Regions from separate parts of the Bradyrhizobium sp. CCGUVB14 genome, predicted to be linked through region 1. Evidence: predicted binding sites of a transcription regulator. Region 1 holds the regulator's gene; the other holds the start of a gene.

Region 1 (9,755 bases):
ATCAGATCACGGCCGACCGTTCGGGAATTGTCGCCTTGCCGCTCGACCTCGACGATCCCGCGGCGCCGTCGCGCCTTGCGGCTGAAGTTCGCGCGCGCTTCCCCGAGCTCAACATGCTGATCGCCAATGCCGGTATCTCCAAGGCGGAGGACATGACCGCCGATGACTGGGACGCTGCCGACGCTGAGGCGATGGTGGAGACCAACATCCTGGGCGTGCTGCGCGTGGCGGCGGCGTTTTTGCCGATCCTGAAGGCGCAGCGGAATGCGACGATCATGGTGACGAGCTCGAACCTCGCCTTCGTGCCGCTCGCCGACTTTCCGACCTACTGCGCCAGCAAGGCGTTCCTGCACTCCTGGCTCCAATCGCTGCGCCATCAGCTGCGCAACATCCCCGTCGATGTGCTGGAGCTTGCACCGCCCTATGTGCAGACCGAACTCACCGGCGCGCAGCAGGCGAGCGACCCGCGCGCGATGCCGCTTCCTGCCTATGTCGCGGAGGTGATGCAGCTCCTCGAGCTTGCGGTTCATCCCCGCGGCGAAGTGCTGGTCGAGCGCGATCGCACGCGGCGCTGGGCCGAGCGCGAGGGCCGCTACGAGGCAACCTTTGCCGCGATGAACCCGAGCTGAGACGACGTCCCGAAACGAAATCGCCCGGGAGCGGCATCCGCTCCCGGGCGATCTCCGAAGGTCGCAAGGACCGTGAGAGATTAGTTCGGCACCGTGGCCTTGGGCGCCGGCTTCGCGGCCGCCGCGTTCACGGTGACGCCGTGCAGGAAGTCATAGGCCGCGTGCAGCGCCTTGTCGTCCTTCTCTTCCGGCGGGACATAGGACTGCGATCCGGTCTGCTCGGTGCCGTCGGCGGCCTGCAGATGGCCGCGCATCTGCGACTCCGCGATGGTGTCGACGCGGCCTTTCAGCTCGGGCGGCACGTCCTGGAGGATCTCGATGTCAGGCGCGATGCCCTGGGCCTGGATCGAGCGGCCCGACGGCGTGTAGTAGCGCGCCGTGGTCAGCGCCAGCGCGCCGTTGCCGGCGCCGAGCGGAATGATGGTCTGCACCGAGCCCTTGCCGAACGAGCGCGTGCCGATGATGGTGGCGCGCTTGTGATCATGCAGCGCGCCGGCCACGATCTCCGAGGCCGAGGCCGAGCCGCCGTTGACCAGCACCACAAGCGGCTTGCCCTTGGTGAGGTCGCCGCCATGCGCGGTGAAGCGCTGGGTCTCTTCGGGATTGCGGCCGCGGGTCGAGACGACCTCGCCGCGCTGCAGGAACGCACTCGACACCGACACGGCCTGGTCGAGCAAGCCGCCGGGATTGTTGCGCAGGTCCATCACATAGCCGGCCAGCTTCTCCTGCGGGATGTCCTTGGAGATCGAGGCGATCGCCTTCTTCAAGCCGTCGGTGGTCTGCTCGTTGAACGAGGTGACGCGGATGTAGCCGATGTCGCCTTCGACGTGGAAGCGGACCGGGCGGACATGGATGATCTCACGCGTGATCGCGACATCCATCGGCGCATCGGCGCCCTTGCGGATGATGGTCAGCTTGGTCTTGGTATCGACCGGGCCCTTCATCTTGTTGACGGCCTGCTCGAGCGTCATGCCCTGCACGTTCTCGCCGTCGATCTTGCTGACGAGGTCACCGGACATGAGGCCGGCCTTGGACGCCGGCGTGTCGTCGATTGGGGAAACGACCTTGACCAGGCCCTCCTCCATCGTGACCTCGATGCCGAGCCCGCCGAACTCGCCGGAGGTGGTCTCCTGCATCTCGGTCCAGGCCTTGTCGTTCATGTAGCGGGAATGCGGATCGAGCGAGGTCACCATGCCCGTGATCGCGCCTTCGATCAGCTTGGAATTGTCGGGCTTCTCGACGTAGCTCGCCTTCACCCGCTCGAAGACCTCTCCGAACAGATTGAGCTGGGAGTAGGCATCGTCCGCGCCGGCTGCCGCCCGTGCCGCCCATAGTCCGCCCTGCGGACCGGATACGAGAAGGGTCAGGCATACTCCGGTAAGCGCGCCCAGGGGGAACAGCAGGGTTTTCCGCATGGAATGGTTGGCCTTTTCGCTTGGGACGGGACGCCACGCAAATGGCGATCCAGCCCGGTTCTCACAATACCATTCAGGTTTCTTCAAGGCCGGGCTGCCACGCCCGCGGGTATATCGCAAAAATCCCTTCGCCCTGGCCTAAACTTTTGGCAACGTTCCGAAACCATCGCCCGCCAAGCGGGAATCGATCGGCCGAGCCACGCTTCGCAGCTATGCGATTTTAGGATGGTTTTGGAGGGCCGAACGAGATACCCGATGACATAACGCTTCAAATTCTCGGGAGGATAACAATGAACGAAGCACTCCGGCCGGAACGGAATGTCGAACTCGGCGCCAGCAGCGAGCCGTTCCAGAACCTGCACGAATTCATCCGGAAGGCACGTTCCAACCTCAACCAGAACGCCTGGGACTACATCGTCGGCGCGGCCGAAACCGAAACCACGATGCGCCGCAACCGCATGGCCCTGGACGAGATCGCTTTCCGTCCGCGTGTGCTGCGCGACGTGCGCAAGGTCGACGGCTCGGTCGAGCAGTTCGGCCGCAAGATGCGCCTGCCCGTGGTGCTCGCCCCCGTCGGCGCGCTGGAAATCTTCGATCCCCACGGAGCCGCCAGCGTCGCGCGCGCGGCCGGCACCTTCGGGGCGTCGCACATGTTGAGCTCGGTCTCCGAGCCCGGTCTCGAGAAGACCGCCGAAGCCGCTCCCGACGCGCTGCGCATGTACCAGCTCTACGTTCGCGGCGACGACGCATTCGTCGCCGACGTGGTCAGCCGCGCCGAGAAGGCCAAATATGCCGCCTTCTGCCTGACCGTCGACACCGCCCATTACAGCCGTCGTGAGCGTGACATCGCCAAGCGCTACGTTCGCGAGAGCCGCCTGCGCGCCACCGGCGGCGATTTCCAGAAGGGGCTGGAGTGGCGGACCGTGAAGATGGTCAAGGACAAGTTCAAGATACCGCTGATCCTCAAGGGCATCGCCACCGCCGAGGACGCGCAGATCGCGGTCGATCACGGCGTCGAGTGGATCTACGTCTCCAACCATGGCGGCCGCCAGCTCGATCACGGCCGCGGCGCCATGCATGTGCTGCCCGAGATCGTCGACGCCGTGAGGGGCCGCGCCAAGATCATGGTGGATGGCGGCATCTGCCGCGGCACCGACATCGTCAAGGCGATCGCGGCGGGCGCCGACCTTGTCGGCATCGGCCGGCTGCAATGCTGGGCCCTGGCGGCGGCCGGCGAGACCGGCGTGACGCGGATGCTCGAACTGCTCGAGGACGAGGTGCTGCGCTGCCTCGGGCTGCTTGGCGCCACCTCGTTCGCCGAGGTCAACAAATCCTGTCTGCACCAGGCCACCGCAACCAATGCGCCGAGTGTGTTCAGCGCGTTCCCGCTATTCGACCATGAACCCTACCGATACTGATAGAATGACATCGCTCTCACCCGGCAGCGCGGACGCGCTTCTGTTCGATCTCGGGCGCGTCGTGCTCGACATCGATTTCTCCAAGGCGATCGCCTGCTGGGCGGGACATGCAGGCCTCGAGCCCGAAGCCATCGTGACGCGCTATGAGCGCGACAGCGAGGCCTACCGGCTGCACGAGGTCGGCAGGATCAGCGACGAGGACTATTTCCAGTCGCTGCGCTCCTCGCTCGGCATCGGCATTTCAGATGCGCAATTCCTGGAAGGATGGAACGCGATCTTCGCCGGCGAGATGCCCGACATCGCGGAATTGCTGCCGCGCGCGGCCAAGCAGATGCCGCTCTACGCCTTCTCCAACACCAACCGCCCGCATGTCGACCATTTCTCGAAAGAGTATGCCGATCTGCTCGGTCATTTCCGCGCGCTGTACCTCTCCTCCAGCATCGGCCTGCGCAAACCTGATGCGGAAGCCTTCGACCACGTCGTCACCGCGATGGGGGTGCCCGCTAACCGGATCGTGTTCTTCGATGACCTCGCCGCGAACGTCGAAGGCGCCCGCGCCCGCGGGCTGAAGGCCGTGCATGTCACCTCGCCCCGCGACGTCGGCATTGCACTGAAGGCGCTGGGGATCTGACCGCCGTTTCCGGAGCAATTTCACCCGGAGGAGGAACCAAACGGCTCTGTGCATTTTTATACGAAGTTCCGGGAACGGAATGCCCCCTTCCGGACTCTAGAGTCGGTTGGGAATTCTACGAACGGACGTATCATCGTGTTGGGCAAAACCTACCTCACCAAGCAGGCCTCCCTGCTGGTCAAATTCGCCAGGACCACCTCTGATTCCGAGCTTTCCGCCAAGCTGATGAGCAAGGCGGCTGATCTGAAGGCCCAGGCCGATCCGATGCCCGACAGGGATCAAGGGCCTCAAGCGCCCGACGTCAGTCCGGAGGGGACCTGAGGATGCTGGCCGTGGCTTCCATCATCCTCGTGCTTGCCATGGCTATCCTCCTGCCCGTCTATCTCGCCTTCCGGACCATGCCCCGGCGGACCTGATGCTCCCACTCCATCGCCGCGCGGGTGATGCAGGATCAATCATCCTGCGCGACCGTCGTTTTGCCTCCGTGCCTGCACTCGGCTAGAACTCTCGCCGCTGATTTGCCCGAACGGGCGTAGCTGGAGTTTTTCACCGTGGCCCTGATGCCGGTTTCTGACGCGCTCGCCGCGGTGCTCGCCGGTGCGGAGCCACTGCCTGAAGAGACGGTCGCGCTCGAGGCGGCCTTTCATCGCGTGCTCGCACGCGACGTCGCGGCGCGGCGGACGCAGCCGCCCCAGGCGATGTCGGCGATGGATGGCTATGCCGTCCGCGCAGCCGATGCGGCGAAGATTGACACGACGCTCACCGTCGTTGGCGAGGTCGCTGCCGGCCGTCCGTTTGCAGGAACGGTCGGCGCCGGCGAAGCCGTGCGGATCTTCACCGGAGGCGTCGTTCCCGACGGCGCAGATGCGGTCGTGATCCAGGAAGACACTGTCGCTAACGGCAAGCACATCGCGATCAAGGAGGCAGCCCTCACCGGGCGGCACATCCGCCCGGCCGGCATCGACTTCTCCGAGGGCGACGTGCTCCTGCGCAAGGGCGCCAGGCTCACCGAGCGCGACCTCGCGCTCGCCGCCGGCATGAACCACCCGCAATTGGCCGTCCGCCGCCGCCCTAAGGTCGCGATTCTCGCGACCGGCGACGAGCTGGTGATGCCGGGCAGCACGCCGGGCCATGGCCAGATCGTCTATTCCAACGGCTACGCCCTGCATGCGCTCGCCCGCAGCGAGGGTGCCGACACCATCGACCTCGGCATTGCGGCCGACACGCTTGCCGCCACCACGGCCGGCATCCGGCGCGCGCGCGACTCCGGTGCCGACATCCTGATCACGACTGGCGGCGCCTCGGTCGGCGACCACGATCTGGTGCAGCAGGCGCTGAAGGACGAAGGCACCTCGATGGCGTTCTGGAAGATCGCGATGCGGCCGGGCAAACCGATGATGAACGGACAGCTCGGGGCGATGCGCGTGATCGGCCTGCCCGGCAATCCCGTGTCATCCTACGTGTGCGGCTTCCTGTTCATGGTGCCGCTGATTCGCGCGTTGTCCGGCCGTTCGATGGTTCATCACCGCCGCGAACGCGCGGTGCTCGGCCGCGACGTCTCCGCCAATGACCAGCGCGAGGATTACCTGCGCGCGCGCCTCGATCTGCGTGATGACGGCACGCTCATCGCGCTTCCCGTCAACCACCAGGACTCCTCGCTGCTTGCAAATCTCGCTGCGGCACAGGCACTTCTCGTGCGTGCGCCGTTCGCGCCGAAGGCCGAAGCGGGCGCGCCTTGCGAGGTGCTGCGACTGCCCGCCTGAGCGCATCGTTCGCAACCGTTCCGCGAACTTTGCCGCGTTCACGGTAAATTAAGCAGTTGCGGAACATGTATCGAACATATAGTGTCCGTTCATGATTTGTTTCGAGCATGTAGCGGCTTATCGCTGAATTCAGCGTCTCGGAATCGAACGACATCAACCGGGGGATTTTGGTCGAGATGTTAACGCGCAAACAGTACGAGCTCCTGCGGTTCATCAGCGAGCGCCTGAAGGAAAGCGGCGTGCCGCCCTCCTTCGACGAGATGAAGGACGCGCTCGATCTGCGCTCGAAATCAGGCATCCATCGCCTGATCACTGCGCTCGAGGAGCGCGGCTTCATCCGCCGCCTGCCCAACCGCGCCCGCGCCATCGAGGTGATCAAGCTGCCCGAGCTCCAGGCCGCCGCCGGCAGCCGCCGCGGCTTCACGCCGAGCGTCATCGAGGGCAATCTCGGCAAGGTGCGTACGACGTCGAGCCCGCCCGCCGACGAGGGCGAGCGGCCCGTGGCGGTGCCCGTGATGGGCCGGATCGCGGCCGGTACGCCGATCGAGGCTTTGCAAACCCGCAGCCACACCATCAGCGTCCCGCCCGACATGCTCGGCTCGGGCGAGCACTATGCGCTCGAGGTCCGCGGCGACTCCATGGTGGAGGCCGGCATTCTCGACGGCGACATGGCGCTGATCCAGCGCAACGAGAGCGCCGATACCGGTGATATCGTGGTCGCCCTGATCGACGACGAGGAAGCAACGCTCAAGCGTTTCCGCCGCCGCGGCGCCTCGATTGCGCTCGAGCCGGCGAATGCGGCCTATGAGGTCCGTATCCTGCCGCCCAACCGGGTCAAGATCCAGGGCAAGCTGATCGGGCTGTACCGGAAGTACTGAGCGCGTCGCAATCGACGACCGCAATCAACGATTGGAGCGGACGATTGTCCGCTCCGGCTGGATAGTCTTTCTGGTTTTGCACAGATTATCCGGCCCCCTCTCCAGCGCTACATCCTCGGCACGCCGCAACGAAGCACGCATCGCTTCGCAGGCCTTTGAGAGACCGAGGAGATCACCATGCGCAAGATCGTTTTGAGCACCGTCACGATGGCGCTGATTGCAGCATCAGCGTCTCAGGCTTTCGCCGCACAGCGGCAGCACCGTGCCCGCAAGGCACCGCAAGCGACGAGCGCGCAATTCGGCGATGCCCGCAACGCGATCGAGCGGCCATCACAACCGGCCTGGCCATACTCCGGTTGGTCGGCGCCCGCAGGCCGCTGAGGCAACGCGCTGTTCGAATGCACGAGAGCAGGCTTTGTTCCTCGCGCATTTGAAAAAGATAATGTGATCGCGCTCTGCGGATGCGAGCCGCAGATTTGCCCACAAACAAGCATAAGATCGCGGCCTTCCACTCTGATAGGGGCCTGCGCCTCAGCGGAGGCGCGGGTGCTCTATCCCGATTGAGGAGCACCCCGATGTGTGACTACAGCCTGCACGCTGTCGCGACGCGCCCCGCAGAAGTGGGCGAGACGATCGTCACGACAACCTTCCGCGGCACCTCGACGCGCGGCTTCGCCTCCGAAGCCGACATGTCCGTCGCGGTCTGCCTGCTTCCGGGAACGGAGCTCGCCTTCGCCGACAACGTCCGCTACGACAATCGCTGGATCTGGACCCGCACCGTCAATTCGCGCGTCGGCAAGTTCGGCAAGGTCGATCCGCACATTCCCGATCGTCATCACGACGCGATCGAATTCCCCGACGGCAAATACGTGCTGGTGACGCAGCTGGTCGAAGGCCAGCGCGCAACCGTCCTGCAACTGCCCGTGACGCAGCCGCTCGGCGAGCGCGAGCACAAGCCGCAGATCAGCGCCGACAGGCCGCCGACCATCACCCGCCTGCCGATCGGCTGACGACGCCATCCCCGGCCGACAGGTCGGGCCAGGATCGAGATATCCATCGCCGGCCGCGGCCGGCGAGATGGATTGGTTTGCGTCTGTGGAAATGATGAGCTCATCGCGCCAGCAAGTCGCACGAAGTTTGCGCTGCCTTGCCTGAATTTTGAACGTCCGCTCCGCAAGCAAATGGCCGATGCTGTTTGCAGCTTGAGGCAGCGGACAGGCTCGATGAAAACCTTCATTCGCGTCGTTGAACTCTGGGTGCCTGATCCAACGCGGACGCGGCTGGAATTCGGCGGCGGCCTCTACAGCGAAGGCCTGTCCGCGTTCAAGGCCGGCAGCGAGGATTTACGCTTCGGATATGACGAGGGCCTTCCCGGCAAGGCCTGGGCGAGCGGCCATCCCGTGATCCTCACAAAGTTCGCCAACTCCTATTTCAAGCGGACCGACCAGGCTCTCGAAGCCGGCCTGACCTGCGGGGTCGCCGTGCCGGTGTTTGCCGGCGAATTCCTGCAAGCCGTCATGGTGCTGTTCTGCGGCGACGACGAGGCCCATGTCGGCGCGATCGAGCTCTGGCACAACGATGCCGAGCTCTCGCACGAGATCGCGCTCGTCGACGGCTACTACGGCAGCGCCGACATGTTCGAGTTCAATTCCCGTCACACCAGATTTTCGCGCGGCTTCGGCCTGCCCGGACGCACCTGGAAAGCGGGCCTGCCGCTGATCATCAGGGATCTGCACGACGCCAAGAGTTTCCTGCGCTGGGAGGACGCCGCCAAGGTCGGGATCAATCTCGGCGTCGGCGTGCCCTACCGCACCGGCACCGACCAGACCTGGGTGCTGACGTTCCTCTCCGCGCAGGCGACGCCCATTGCGCGCCGCTTCGAGATCTGGGTCCCGAACGAAGCCCGATCAGTGCTGGTGTTTCGCGCCGGCGATTGCAGCGCCCAGACCGACCTCGCCGCGCTCTATGCGCAGAGATCGATCGCCAGGGGCGAAGGCAGTATCGGCGGGGCCTGGGCCACCGGCATGCCCGCGCTCAACGACGACCTCGCGCATGACGGCTCGATCGCCGCCGTGGGGGCTCGCGCAGCCGGGCTGAGCCGGATGGTGGTCCTGCCGGTGATCGGCAACGGCAGGCTCGAAGCGATGCTGGCCTGGTATCTCTAGCCAGCAGCTCAGTCCTCGGCCTGCTGATCGGCCTCCGACGGCGTTGCGTCCTTGCTGCGTGGCGCGGCCGTCTTCGGCGCAAGGCTTCCGTCGAAATCGTCCGCACCGGGGGTCGCGGGTGACCAGGGACGATCCGCGCCCCTCGCCCTCACGCCCTGAACCGCAAAACCGTCGCCACGCTGCGTCAGCGCCAGTGCGCCCTGGCGCGCGAGACGCGGTCGATCGACCACCATCGCGGCGCAATCCGGCGGCGCCGGCCTTGCCGTCACGACCAGCGCGGCGCGACTGCAATCATCAGCCAGCGCGTCGATGCGCAGCGCCTGCGCAACCATGCGGCCGTCGGCGAGTGGCGTCACACAGCCGGACTCGTCGCACGACACGCCGTCACCGAGCGAGGCGCTGGCGGCATCGCGCGGGTCGGCGTCCGCGGCCAACCATTCCTTCAGCAGGAAGTTGTCCTTGTTGGTCCGCATCAGATGCAACTGGCCGTCCCTGCCCCGCACGGCGACGTTCTGGCCGTCACCGGCGATGAGGATGTCGGGTTGCCGGACCGACAGACCCCAGATGGTTGCCGCGGCGAGCACGAACGCGCCCGACCAGCGCAGCGGCGTGCGTAGCAGGCCCATCAGGATCAGGCCGAAGCTCGCGGCGATCAAGGGCGCCATACCAAAGGCCGGGAGGCGGCCGATCGCGCCCGGCAGTGCCGCCACCCAGCGCGTGACCGCGATCATCCAGTCGATGCCAATCCCCATCAGCCACCAGAACACACCGTCGAGCCCGAATGGGGCCGCGAGCAATCCCAGTAGTCCCGCCGGCATCACCAGCGCCGACACCACCGGCATCGCGCCGAGATTGG
Region 2 (9,755 bases), 5.5 Mb from region 1:
CATCGTGCCGAACGAATGGGCCGAGGTCGACCAGCCCGACATCCTGATCGTCGAAGGCGTCAACGTGCTGCAGACCGGCAAGCTGCCGCGCGACGGCAAGGCGGTGCCCGTGGTCTCCGACTTCTTCGACTTCTCGGTCTATATCGACGCCGACGAGGCGGCGCTGCGGCGCTGGTACATCAAGCGCTTCCTGGCGCTGCGCGACACCGCGTTCACCAATCCAAAATCCTACTTCAATCGCTATGCGCTGTTGTCGGACGAGGAGGCCACCGCCACCGCCACCGCGATCTGGGAACGCACGAACCTCGCCAATCTCGAGGACAACATCCTGCCGACCCGCCCACGCGCGACGCTGATCCTGAAGAAGGGCGCGGATCACGCGGTGGAGAGCGTGGCGCTGAGAAGGCTGTAGCTTCGCAGCCTCCTATTTGCCGGCCTTTGCTGTCCAATCTGCGAACTTGATGCGTGCCATGAAAGTCGCGGGCCCGGAGCCGTTGGCCCGGTAGACGAAGGCTTCGCCTTCCTGAACGTCTCCGGCCTCCTTGCCGAAGGCATCGGCAATGTTCGTCTTGTGCGTGACGAGGACGGTGTTCGTGCCGGGGGCCGGAGATTGATCGACGAGCTGACGCACGGCCGCTCCGGCCTTTGCGTTCGCCGCGGTGGGGTTTGCCATTCCCGATGCGCTGGCGTTGCTGCTGTCCGTCAATGCGTCGACCGGTTTACCCTCCTTGCCGGCGATCAGCTTGCCAGCTTCGATCGCGCGGTTCAGACGGCTCGTGTAGACATTCCCGATCGGAATCGCGCGCTCCTGGATTGCCGCCCCGATCTGACGCGCCATATCCCTGCCCTTCTCACTCAGCTGGCGCTGGGCACTCATGTCGTCGAACTTGAAGGGGTAGACGTCCTTCTGGCTGTCGTCGGTCGCGGTATGCCGAAACACCAGCACATAGCCGCCTTGCTTGAGCGATGAGATGAGTTCCGGCGTATCGGCGGCAGCGCCCCGGGAGAGGCCAGCGAGAAGGACAATGATTGCGAGCCGGACAAGCACACCCATGCGCAAAATCCTCGATTCAAATGCCCCGGAGGATGGTGGCGCGCCGCGCAGTCGATTTCAATTGTCGATTGCCGGCCGATATCAGGTTGTCGTGAAGTTGTCGATCAGTGCCGTAGGGTGGGCAAAGGCGCGAAGCGCTGTGCCCACGGCCTCTATCCGTATTGCCAAATGCAAATACGTGGGCACGCTTCGCTTTGCCCACCCTACGGCCGTGTCGCTTGTGGTTACACCGCCAGCTGCCGCGACGCGGCCAATCCCGCCAGTGCCTCGTCCAGCTTCTCGCGATCGAGTGGCTTGATCAAAAACCCGTTCATGCCCGCCTCGAAGCAGGCATAGCGATCTTCCACCAGCGTGTTCGCGGTGAGCGCGAGGATCGGCGTGTGGCGGCCGCCGGTGGCCGTCTCATGGGCGCGGATGCGTTTCGTTGCCTCGATGCCGTCGAGCTGCGGCATCTGGATGTCCATCAAGACCAGATCATAGGGCGTGCCGGCCGAGCTCGCCGCGAGCCAGGATTCCAGTGCGGCTTCGCCATGGACCGCAATGACGACGCGGTGGCCGAGTTTTGTGAGGAGCGACCGCATCAACAGCGCGTTGATCTCGTTGTCTTCGGCGACGAGGATCGAAAGACCTCTCGCGGGCGGTTTGATCGCGGTCGGCTCGACAGGCTCGGGCGCGAGATCGGGCGAGACGACTTCGGGCGTCAGCGCAAGACGCGCGGCGAGGGAGGCTGCGCGCAATGGCTTGACCAGGAAGCCGGTGAAGGCCGGCGAAAGCTTGTCATGACGCGAGCTCGGCGTCAGCAGCACGAGCCGCTGCGTCGCGTGACCACGGGCGATTTCGCCCAGGCGGTCGGCAACGACCGGACCGAGCGCGCGGTCGATCAGCACCGCATGCCATGGGCGTTCCGGCAGCAACGCTTCCGCGACGGACGTATCGGAGACCAGGCAGGTCTGGCCACCCCAGCGTTCCAGCCGCCGCGCGATCAGCGACGCTTCGATGCCGTCGGCCACCAGCAGGATCGACTTGCCGGCGAGATCGGGGCTCGGGAACGCGGTATGTCCGGCGTCGCCGTGCGACGGCGCGAGCGGGATTGCGACCTCGAAGGTCGAGCCCTGCGCCGGCGCGCTCTCCAGCGTGATGCGACCGCCCATGCGCTTGACGATGCGCTCGGAGATGGCGAGGCCGAGCCCGGTGCCGCCATAGGTGCGGGCGACGCGGTCGTCGGCCTGCTCGAATTCGCGGAAGATGCGCTGCTGCGCGTCCGGCGCAATGCCAATGCCGGTATCGCGGACCAGAAAACTGATCTCGTTCGGCCAGATGCCGGGTTCGACGATCAGCGCCACGCCGCCGCTTGCGGTGAACTTGATGGCGTTGCCGGCGAGGTTGAGCAGCACCTGGCGCAGCCGTGCGGCGTCACCGACGACTTCCAGCGGAAGGCGCTCGTCGACGTAAGCCGCGATCTCGAGGTTTTTGGCCTGCGCGCGCGGCGCCAGCAGCTCGGTGACCTCCTCGATCAAGGTCGACAGCGCGAAGGGACGCTGGTCGAGATCGAGCTTGCCGGCTTCGATCTTGGAATAGTCGAGCAGCTCCTCGATCAGCGCCATCAGCGCTTCGCCCGAGGTTTTCACCGCCCGGGCGTAGGTTGTTTGCTCCGGCGTCAGCGAGGTGTCGAGCAGGAGGCCGCCCATGCCGATGATGCCGTTCAGCGGCGTGCGGATCTCGTGCGAGGCCATCGCAAGGAAGCGCGATTTGGCACGGTTGGCGGCGTCGGCCTGGTCGCGGGCATCCGACAGCGCGCGTTCGGTCTCGGTGCGGTCGGTGACGTCGCGCCCGACGCTCTGCAACTCCGCGGGCTGACCGGCGTCGTGCCGCACAAAGCCCTCGCGCCAGGCGATCCAGCGCGCGCCGACCGGCGTCGCGATCTTCTGATCGTGGATGCGGGTACCGTTGCTTTCACGGGCGCTATCGCCCTGCTCCAGCACGTCGAAATCGAAGCGCGTGCCGACCAGCGCACCGCGCTCCTGTCCGGCCAGCGCGCAATAGGCGTCGTTGGCGAAGGTGATCCGTCCCTGATGGTCGCGCAGCACGATCAGATCGCCCTGCGATTCGAACAGGCTGCGGGCGCGCTCTTCGGCTTCCTTCAACTCCCAATTGCGGTCGATCAGCACCTCGTTGTGGGCGGCGAGCTTCTTCATCCGCTTGTTGACGAAACGCAGCCGCATGCTGAGCGTTGCCAGCCCGAGGCAGGCCAGCGCAAACAGGAAGCTCGCACCGATTGCAAACGCGTTGGGATCGTAGCCGGAATTCGGCGCGCGGCTGCCGGTGACGAAGCCATAGGCGCCGCCGAACGTCGCCGAGAAGATCATGAAGGAGCGGATCGCGAAGGCAATCTTGGGGTGCTGTCGCCTGAAGCGGCGCATGCGCACCTTGATCCGGAACGTCCGACCCATTGCCACCGACCCCGACTCTTATTCGAAACCTGCCACCGCCGTTCGCGACGATGTCTCGCGGACCTTGCGAACAACTTGAGGCTTTGCGGCGGCCTCCAAACAGGGTTGACGAGGTGTTAACGCCTCAAAGCGAGGCGGCCTGGAGGGGGAGTGGGCGGTTGCCGCGGGCGCCGACGATCAGGGCTGCCGCTTCCTTCTGCGAGAACGTCTTCGAGCGGACATAGATGCGGTAATCGGCCGGGCCGTCGGTGGCGAGATAGATCACCGGACCGCCGTCGACGGGCTGCGAGGCAATCGTAATGAGGCGGGTCGACGGATTGCCCTGGCAGGCGCCCGGCTCGTCGCTTGCGCCATCGTCGACGACCGCGAAGTCGGCAGCGTCGGCATCGTCGGTGATTTGAACCCGCACCGTTGCCCGTTCCGGATCCTCGGTGAAGGCGACATGCACGCCGGCGGTCCAGAACAGGGAGGTGAGCTCGACCGAGGTCTCGCCGAGGGCGATGCAGGGATTCGAGACCGATCCGATCTCGTTGCGGGCGAACACCGCAGCCGCCAACAGGGGAACCACCGAGGCCAGGATCTTGAAACGCAACATGACACGCTACTCGCCAAGGACACACCCAAGCCCGAACTGGAACTTGTGGGCCTATGGTTTGCAGAGCGTAAAGGAAACTCGTTACCGCCGGGTTGATGCGCTGGATGATCAGGCGAGCTGTCGTACATCCTCCGCGAGTGCGCGATAGGACAGCGCTTCGGCGAGATGCAGCCGGCCGATCTTATCGGCGCCGTCGAGGTCGGCGAGCGTGCGCGCCACCCGCAGCACCCGGTGATAGCCGCGCGCCGACAGCCGCATGGTTTCGGCGGCATCGCGCAGCAGCTTCTGTCCCTGCGCGTCCGGCTTGGCGATATCCTCCAGAACCGACGCCGGCGCCTCGGCATTGGTGCGGATCTGCGGCAGTCCGGCATCCGCGTAGCGCGCGAGCTGGATGTCGCGCGCGGCTGCGACGCGCGCGGCGACCTCAGCGGAGCCTTCGGCCGGCGGCGGCAGGATCAGATCGGCCGCGGTCACGGCCGGCACCTCGATGCGCAGATCGATGCGGTCCATCAGCGGGCCGGAGATGCGCGCCTGGTAATCGCCGGTGCAGCGATCGATGCGGCCGCGCTTGCAGGAATAGCCGGGCTCGAACGCGTTGCCGCAGCGGCAGGGATTCATCGCCGCGATCAGCATGAAGCGGGCAGGGTAGGTGACGCGATGGTTGGCGCGGGAGACCGAGACCTCGCCGTTCTCCAGCGGCTGGCGCAGCGAATCCAGCACGCGCGGATCGAACTCGGGCAGCTCGTCGAGGAACAGCACGCCCTGATGCGCCAGCGAGATCTCGCCGGGCTTTGCGCGCGCGCCGCCGCCGGTGAGCGCGGCCATGCTTGCGGAATGATGCGGCGAGCGGAACGGTCGCTGCGATGTCAGCGCGCCACCCTCGATCTCGCCGGCGACGGAGGCGATCATCGAGACCTCGAGCAATTCGCTCGGCGACAGCGGCGGCAGGATCGAGGGCAGGCGCGCCGCCAGCATCGATTTGCCGGCGCCGGGCGCGCCGATCATCAGGAGGTGATGCCCACCCGCGGCCGCGATCTCCAGCGCGCGCTTGGCGCTCTCCTGGCCCTTGATGTCGCGCAGGTCGAGCCTTGAGGCGGCAGCCTCGTGCACCTTCGGCTCGGGCCGCGACAGCACTTGCGTGCCCTTGAAATGGTTGGCGATCTGAATCAGCGAATGTGCGGCGACGATCTGGATATCCGGGCTCGCCCATGCCGCTTCCGAGCCGCAGGCTGCCGGACAGATCAGGCCTTCCTCGCGCACGTTGGCGCCGATCGCGGCGGGCAGAACGCCGGCCACCGGCGCGATCGAGCCGTCGAGGCCGAGCTCGCCGAGCACGGTAAAGCCGGTCAGCGCATCCGGCGGGATCGCGCCGATCGCCGCCATCAGACCGAGCGCGATCGGCAGGTCGTAATGGCTGCCCTCCTTGGGCAGGTCGGCAGGGGCGAGATTGACGGTGATCCGCCGCGCTGGCAGCGCCAGGCCCGAGGCGATCAGCGCCGAGCGGACCCGCTCGCGCGCCTCCGACACCGCCTTGTCGGGAAGGCCGACGATGGCGAAGGCCGGCAGGCCTGGCGCGACCTGCACCTGCACGTCGACCGCGCGGGCCTCGATCCCTTCAAAGGCGACTGTCGAAACCCGCTGGACCATTCTCGAACCAGATTTGCCCCTCGCACAATTAGGGGTAGCAGACCCGGACCGCTCTGACAAGAACAATACGGGAACGAAGGTGAGGGCGCCGCATTCCCTAACGACCGGTAAACGGGACCCAGACATTAAGCTTCGACTACGCCTCGAATGCGACCGGCTCTCCTCAGCACATTCCAACGAATGTCCGCTACTCCTAAGGCTGCGGGATGGGCCGTGGTCTAACGGGTGAAGAATTCAAATGCTTGCAAATCGCCGCAGAAGCGAACGTCGGGTGTGCACGCGGCTCGCCAAGATCCATTTTGGTGCGGGCTCGCTGCCGCGGGACTGCACGATCACGGATATCTCGGATGGGGGCGTGAAGGTCGTGGCGGAGTTTCTGGAAGTGCCGCCGCAATTCACCATCATCTTCGCGCCCGATTATTCCCGGCAGTGCCGCCTGCGCTGGCGCATCGGCTGCGAATTCGGTGCGGAATTCACCGACTAGTCCTGCCAGACGCGTTTCCTTAACCGGACTTTAGCGTTAATCGGCAAAGCATCTCTGATCAGTCCGCCGGCGGTGATCAGAGTATGTCCAAGCGTTCGTCCCTTGCCTCTCCCCCGGCGAGATTTCTGCTTCCCGCGCTTCTGGTGCTTGCCCTTGGTGGCTGCCAGACCACGGGCCTGGAGGACGTGACCGGCGCGCTCGGTGGCGGCAGCAAGTCGGAGCCTGCGGCGACGGCCGATGCCAGGCCCATGGACGCCCTGCGCGAGTGCTATCGCGCCAAGCCCAGCGATCCCAATGTTGCGCTCGAATACGGCAAGGCGCTGCGCGAAAGCGGCCAGCGTGCCCAGGCGGTCGCGGTGATGGAGCAGGCTGTGCTCGCCCATCCCAGCAACAAGGCGCTGCTCGCCGGCTATGGCCGCGCGCTCGCCGACAATGGCAATTTCCAGCAGGCTTTCGACGTGCTCAGCCGCGCGCATACGCCGGAGGATCCGGACTGGCGCATCCTGTCGGCGCAGGGCGCCGCGCTCGATCAGCTCGGCCGCAACGAGGAAGCGCAGCAATATTACGCTGCAGCGCTGAAGATCGTGCCCGACGAGCCGACCGTGCTGTCCAATCTCGGCCTGTCCTACATGCTGCAAAACAATCTGTCGAAGGCCGAACAGGTGCTCGGCCGCGCCCATCAGCGCAATCAGAACGATGCGCGGGTCCGCGCCAATTTTGCGCTCGTGCTGGGATTGCAGGGCCGCGAGGCCGAGGCTGAAATCCTTGTGAAAGCAGATTTGCCGCCGGATCAGGCCGCAGCCAAGGTCACGGCGCTGCGCCAGCTGCTGTCGAAGAAGCAGCAGCAGCGGGCGGAAAAGTAATCCGCCGCCGCCGAGAGTCGCTTTCGTTCGAATACGCGCTTGCGCTTACGACGCCTTGCGATGCGGAGCGGATCCGCGCCCCGATTTGCCCTTCAGCTTCTTCAGCAGCGGTTCGAGCAGCGAACGCTTCGGCTTCTTCACCTCGCCGCGTCCGGCCAGGCGGTTGGCCATATTCTGGAACAGCACGGTGGTGCGGTGGCTCTTGGAGACCTCCGCGATCATCTGGCCGTTATTGGCGGCGGTCGAGAACAGCTTTGAATCGAACGGGATCACCGCGAGCGGCTGGCTCTCCATCGTCTTGGCGAACGATTTAACGTCGATCTCGGCGCGCTTGTGCATGCCGACCTGGTTGATGCAGTAGAGCGGCGGCCGGTCGTTCGGCCGCGCCGTCTTGAGCACGGTCAGCATGTTCTTGGTGTTGCGCAGGTTGGCGAGATCCGGCTCGGCCACGATGACGATGTCGTCGGCATTGACCAGCGCGCGCTTGGTCCAGGCCGACCATTGGTGCGGCACGTCGAGCACGATGCAGGGCGTGGTCATGCGCAGCGTGTCGAAGATGGCATCGAACGCTTCCGCGCCGAAATCATAGACGCGATCGAGCGTGGCGGGTGCAGCGAGGAGGCTGAGGCGCTCGGTGCATTTGGAAAGCAGGCGCTCCATCAGCGCCGTGTCCGGCCGGTCCTGCGACAGCACCGCGTTGGCGATGCCCTGCGCCGGATCCTGGTTGTAGTCGAGGCCGGCGGTCCCGAAGGCGAGGTCGAGATCGATCACGACGGAGTCGAGCGCGAGGTCGCGCGCGATGGTCCAGGCCACGTTGTGCGCGACGGTGGAGGCGCCGACGCCGCCCTTGGCGCCGACCACCGCGATGACGCGGCCGGTGATGATGGTCTCGGACGCCGAGAACAGGCTGCAGATCGAGCGCACGACGTCGAGGGTCTCGACCGGCCCGACCACGTAATCGTTGACGCCGCGACGCACCAGCTCGCGATAGGGCGCGGTGTCGTTGGGATTGCCGATCACGACCACGCGGGTGCCGGGATCGCAAACGCCGGCGAGATCGTCGAGCCCCTCGAGAATGTCGCGCGTGCCGTCGGATTCGATCACGATGACGTTCGGCGTCGGCATCGTGTCATAGACTTCGATCGCCGCGGCGAGGCCGCCGCTCTTGGCGGTGAGATGCGCCTTGGCGAGACGGCGGTCCTGGCCGGCCGCGGTCACAGCGGCGAGCGTCTGCTCGGTCTCGCAAAAGGCCTGCACCGAGATGCGGGGAACCGGCGCAATGTGTTCCTCGGGGTGCTGCGGATCGTCCGCTTCTTCGTCGATGTCCGTCATTTGCCTGTGTCGCTGAGTTTGGCCTTGTCAGCCTCGGGATAAGAGGTCGCCGTGGTCGTGCCCTTGCGGTAGCGGTCGAAGGCGATGTCGCGCCGTGCGGTATAGGCCGGCGTCTCGGCGCGCGGCTGCTCGAGGTCGGCGGGGTTGTCGATCATCGCGGCGAGATTGCGCTGGGTGGCGCAGCCGAGATTGAAGTAGGGCCGGTTCTCGTTGTAGCCGGGGTCGAGGATCGACGGTCCCATGTCCTCGGGCCACAATCCGCAGGGCCCGGCCACCGCCGCGATCTTGGAATAGCTCAGCCGGATGGTCGGAAGCAGTCCGGGATCTTCGGGACGATAGGGATGCTGCACGATGGCGCGCGACGGCACGCCGCCGCTGCCGAGCACCGCGCGGATCTCGCGATAGGTCGCGGCCGCCGCGCGCGAATTCGTGGTGTCGATGGGCACGTCGATGACGACGGAGCCGGTGCCTTCGCGCACCCAGTCCTGGGCGATGCCCGTCACGTCGGCGTGCTGCTCGGCCGAAAGCCCGCCGCGCGCCTTGCCGACGAAGATCACGATCGAGCGCTTGCCTTCCTGGACCGCGATCGGGTGACGCATGCGGTAGTCGGTCGGCACCGTCTGGGTGGTGACGACATCACCCGTGGTGTTGCAGGCACCCAGCGCGACGGAGAGCCCCGTCAGCGCGAGCGCGATGCGCCAGTTGCGACGTCGATCATTTGTCTTCGTCATCGCTTCATCCCCCTTGCCCGTATCTCGCCCGGTCCCCGAACCGTTGGTGTCAGTCGATGATGAAGCCGAAATCACCGGCATTGCCGTCGATCGGATCGACCCGGCGCGCGATGCCGTAGAGGCGGTTCATGCGGCCGAGCAGCGCCGACTGCGCATCGGAGGACGGCGCGAAGCCGTCATCGGGCCGCGACAATTCCTTCTGGGCGACCGCGCGCACCACATAGGGGGTCACGATCACCATCAGCTCGGTCTCGTTGTTGACGAAGTCCTGGCTGCGGAACAGCGCGCCGAGGATCGGCACCTGGTCGACGCCGGGCAGGCCGTTGATGGCCTGCTTGGTCTGCTGCTGGATCAGGCCGGCCATCGCCATCGAGCCGCCCGAGGGAATCTCGAGCGTGGTCTCGGCGCGGCGGGTCTGGATCGAGGGAATGGTGATGGAGTTGTTCGCGGTCGACGACACCGCCTGTGTCACGGTGATGGCCTGCTGGTTCGACAGCTCCGAGACTTCGGTCATCACGCGCAGGCTGATCCGGCCCTCGCTGAGCACGACCGGGGTGAAGTTCAGCGAGATACCGAACTTCTTGTAGGAGATCTGGGTG

What was found. Region 1 encodes LexA, which represses DNA repair genes until DNA is damaged. Its sites were predicted from a motif close to TGTTCNNNNTGTGTTCNG; they were not measured.
Region 2: a site for LexA is predicted at 5,805-5,822, ahead of NLM32_RS00980 (YifB family Mg chelatase-like AAA ATPase). Genes of this name have one in related genera too.

Annotation. Positions count from the first base shown of each region.
Region 1 covers NZ_JANADS010000001.1:5,657,256-5,667,010, forward strand. Annotated here, with positions in the region: gene NLM32_RS26385 (SDR family oxidoreductase) at 1-629, shown strand, start outside; gene NLM32_RS26390 (S41 family peptidase) at 710-2,044, opposite strand; gene NLM32_RS26395 (alpha-hydroxy acid oxidase) at 2,335-3,462, shown strand; gene NLM32_RS26400 (HAD family phosphatase) at 3,467-4,093, shown strand; gene NLM32_RS26405 (hypothetical protein) at 4,229-4,414, shown strand; gene glp (gephyrin-like molybdotransferase Glp) at 4,645-5,856, shown strand; gene lexA (transcriptional repressor LexA) at 6,033-6,734, shown strand; gene NLM32_RS26420 (hypothetical protein) at 6,912-7,115, shown strand; gene NLM32_RS26425 (hypothetical protein) at 7,310-7,744, shown strand; gene NLM32_RS26430 (GAF domain-containing protein) at 7,958-8,899, shown strand; partial or broken gene NLM32_RS26435 (ComEC/Rec2 family competence protein) at 8,908-9,755, opposite strand, start outside.
Region 2 covers NZ_JANADS010000001.1:206,625-216,379, reverse strand. Annotated here, with positions in the region: gene coaA (type I pantothenate kinase) at 1-412, shown strand, start outside; gene NLM32_RS00995 (histidine phosphatase family protein) at 425-1,054, opposite strand; gene NLM32_RS00990 (ATP-binding protein) at 1,279-3,504, opposite strand; gene NLM32_RS00985 (hypothetical protein) at 3,629-4,099, opposite strand; gene NLM32_RS00980 (YifB family Mg chelatase-like AAA ATPase) at 4,208-5,746, opposite strand; gene NLM32_RS00975 (PilZ domain-containing protein) at 5,985-6,230, shown strand; gene NLM32_RS00970 (tetratricopeptide repeat protein) at 6,314-7,093, shown strand; gene NLM32_RS00965 (AAA family ATPase) at 7,139-8,425, opposite strand; gene NLM32_RS00960 (CpaD family pilus assembly protein) at 8,422-9,156, opposite strand; gene NLM32_RS00955 (type II and III secretion system protein family protein) at 9,206-9,755, opposite strand, start outside.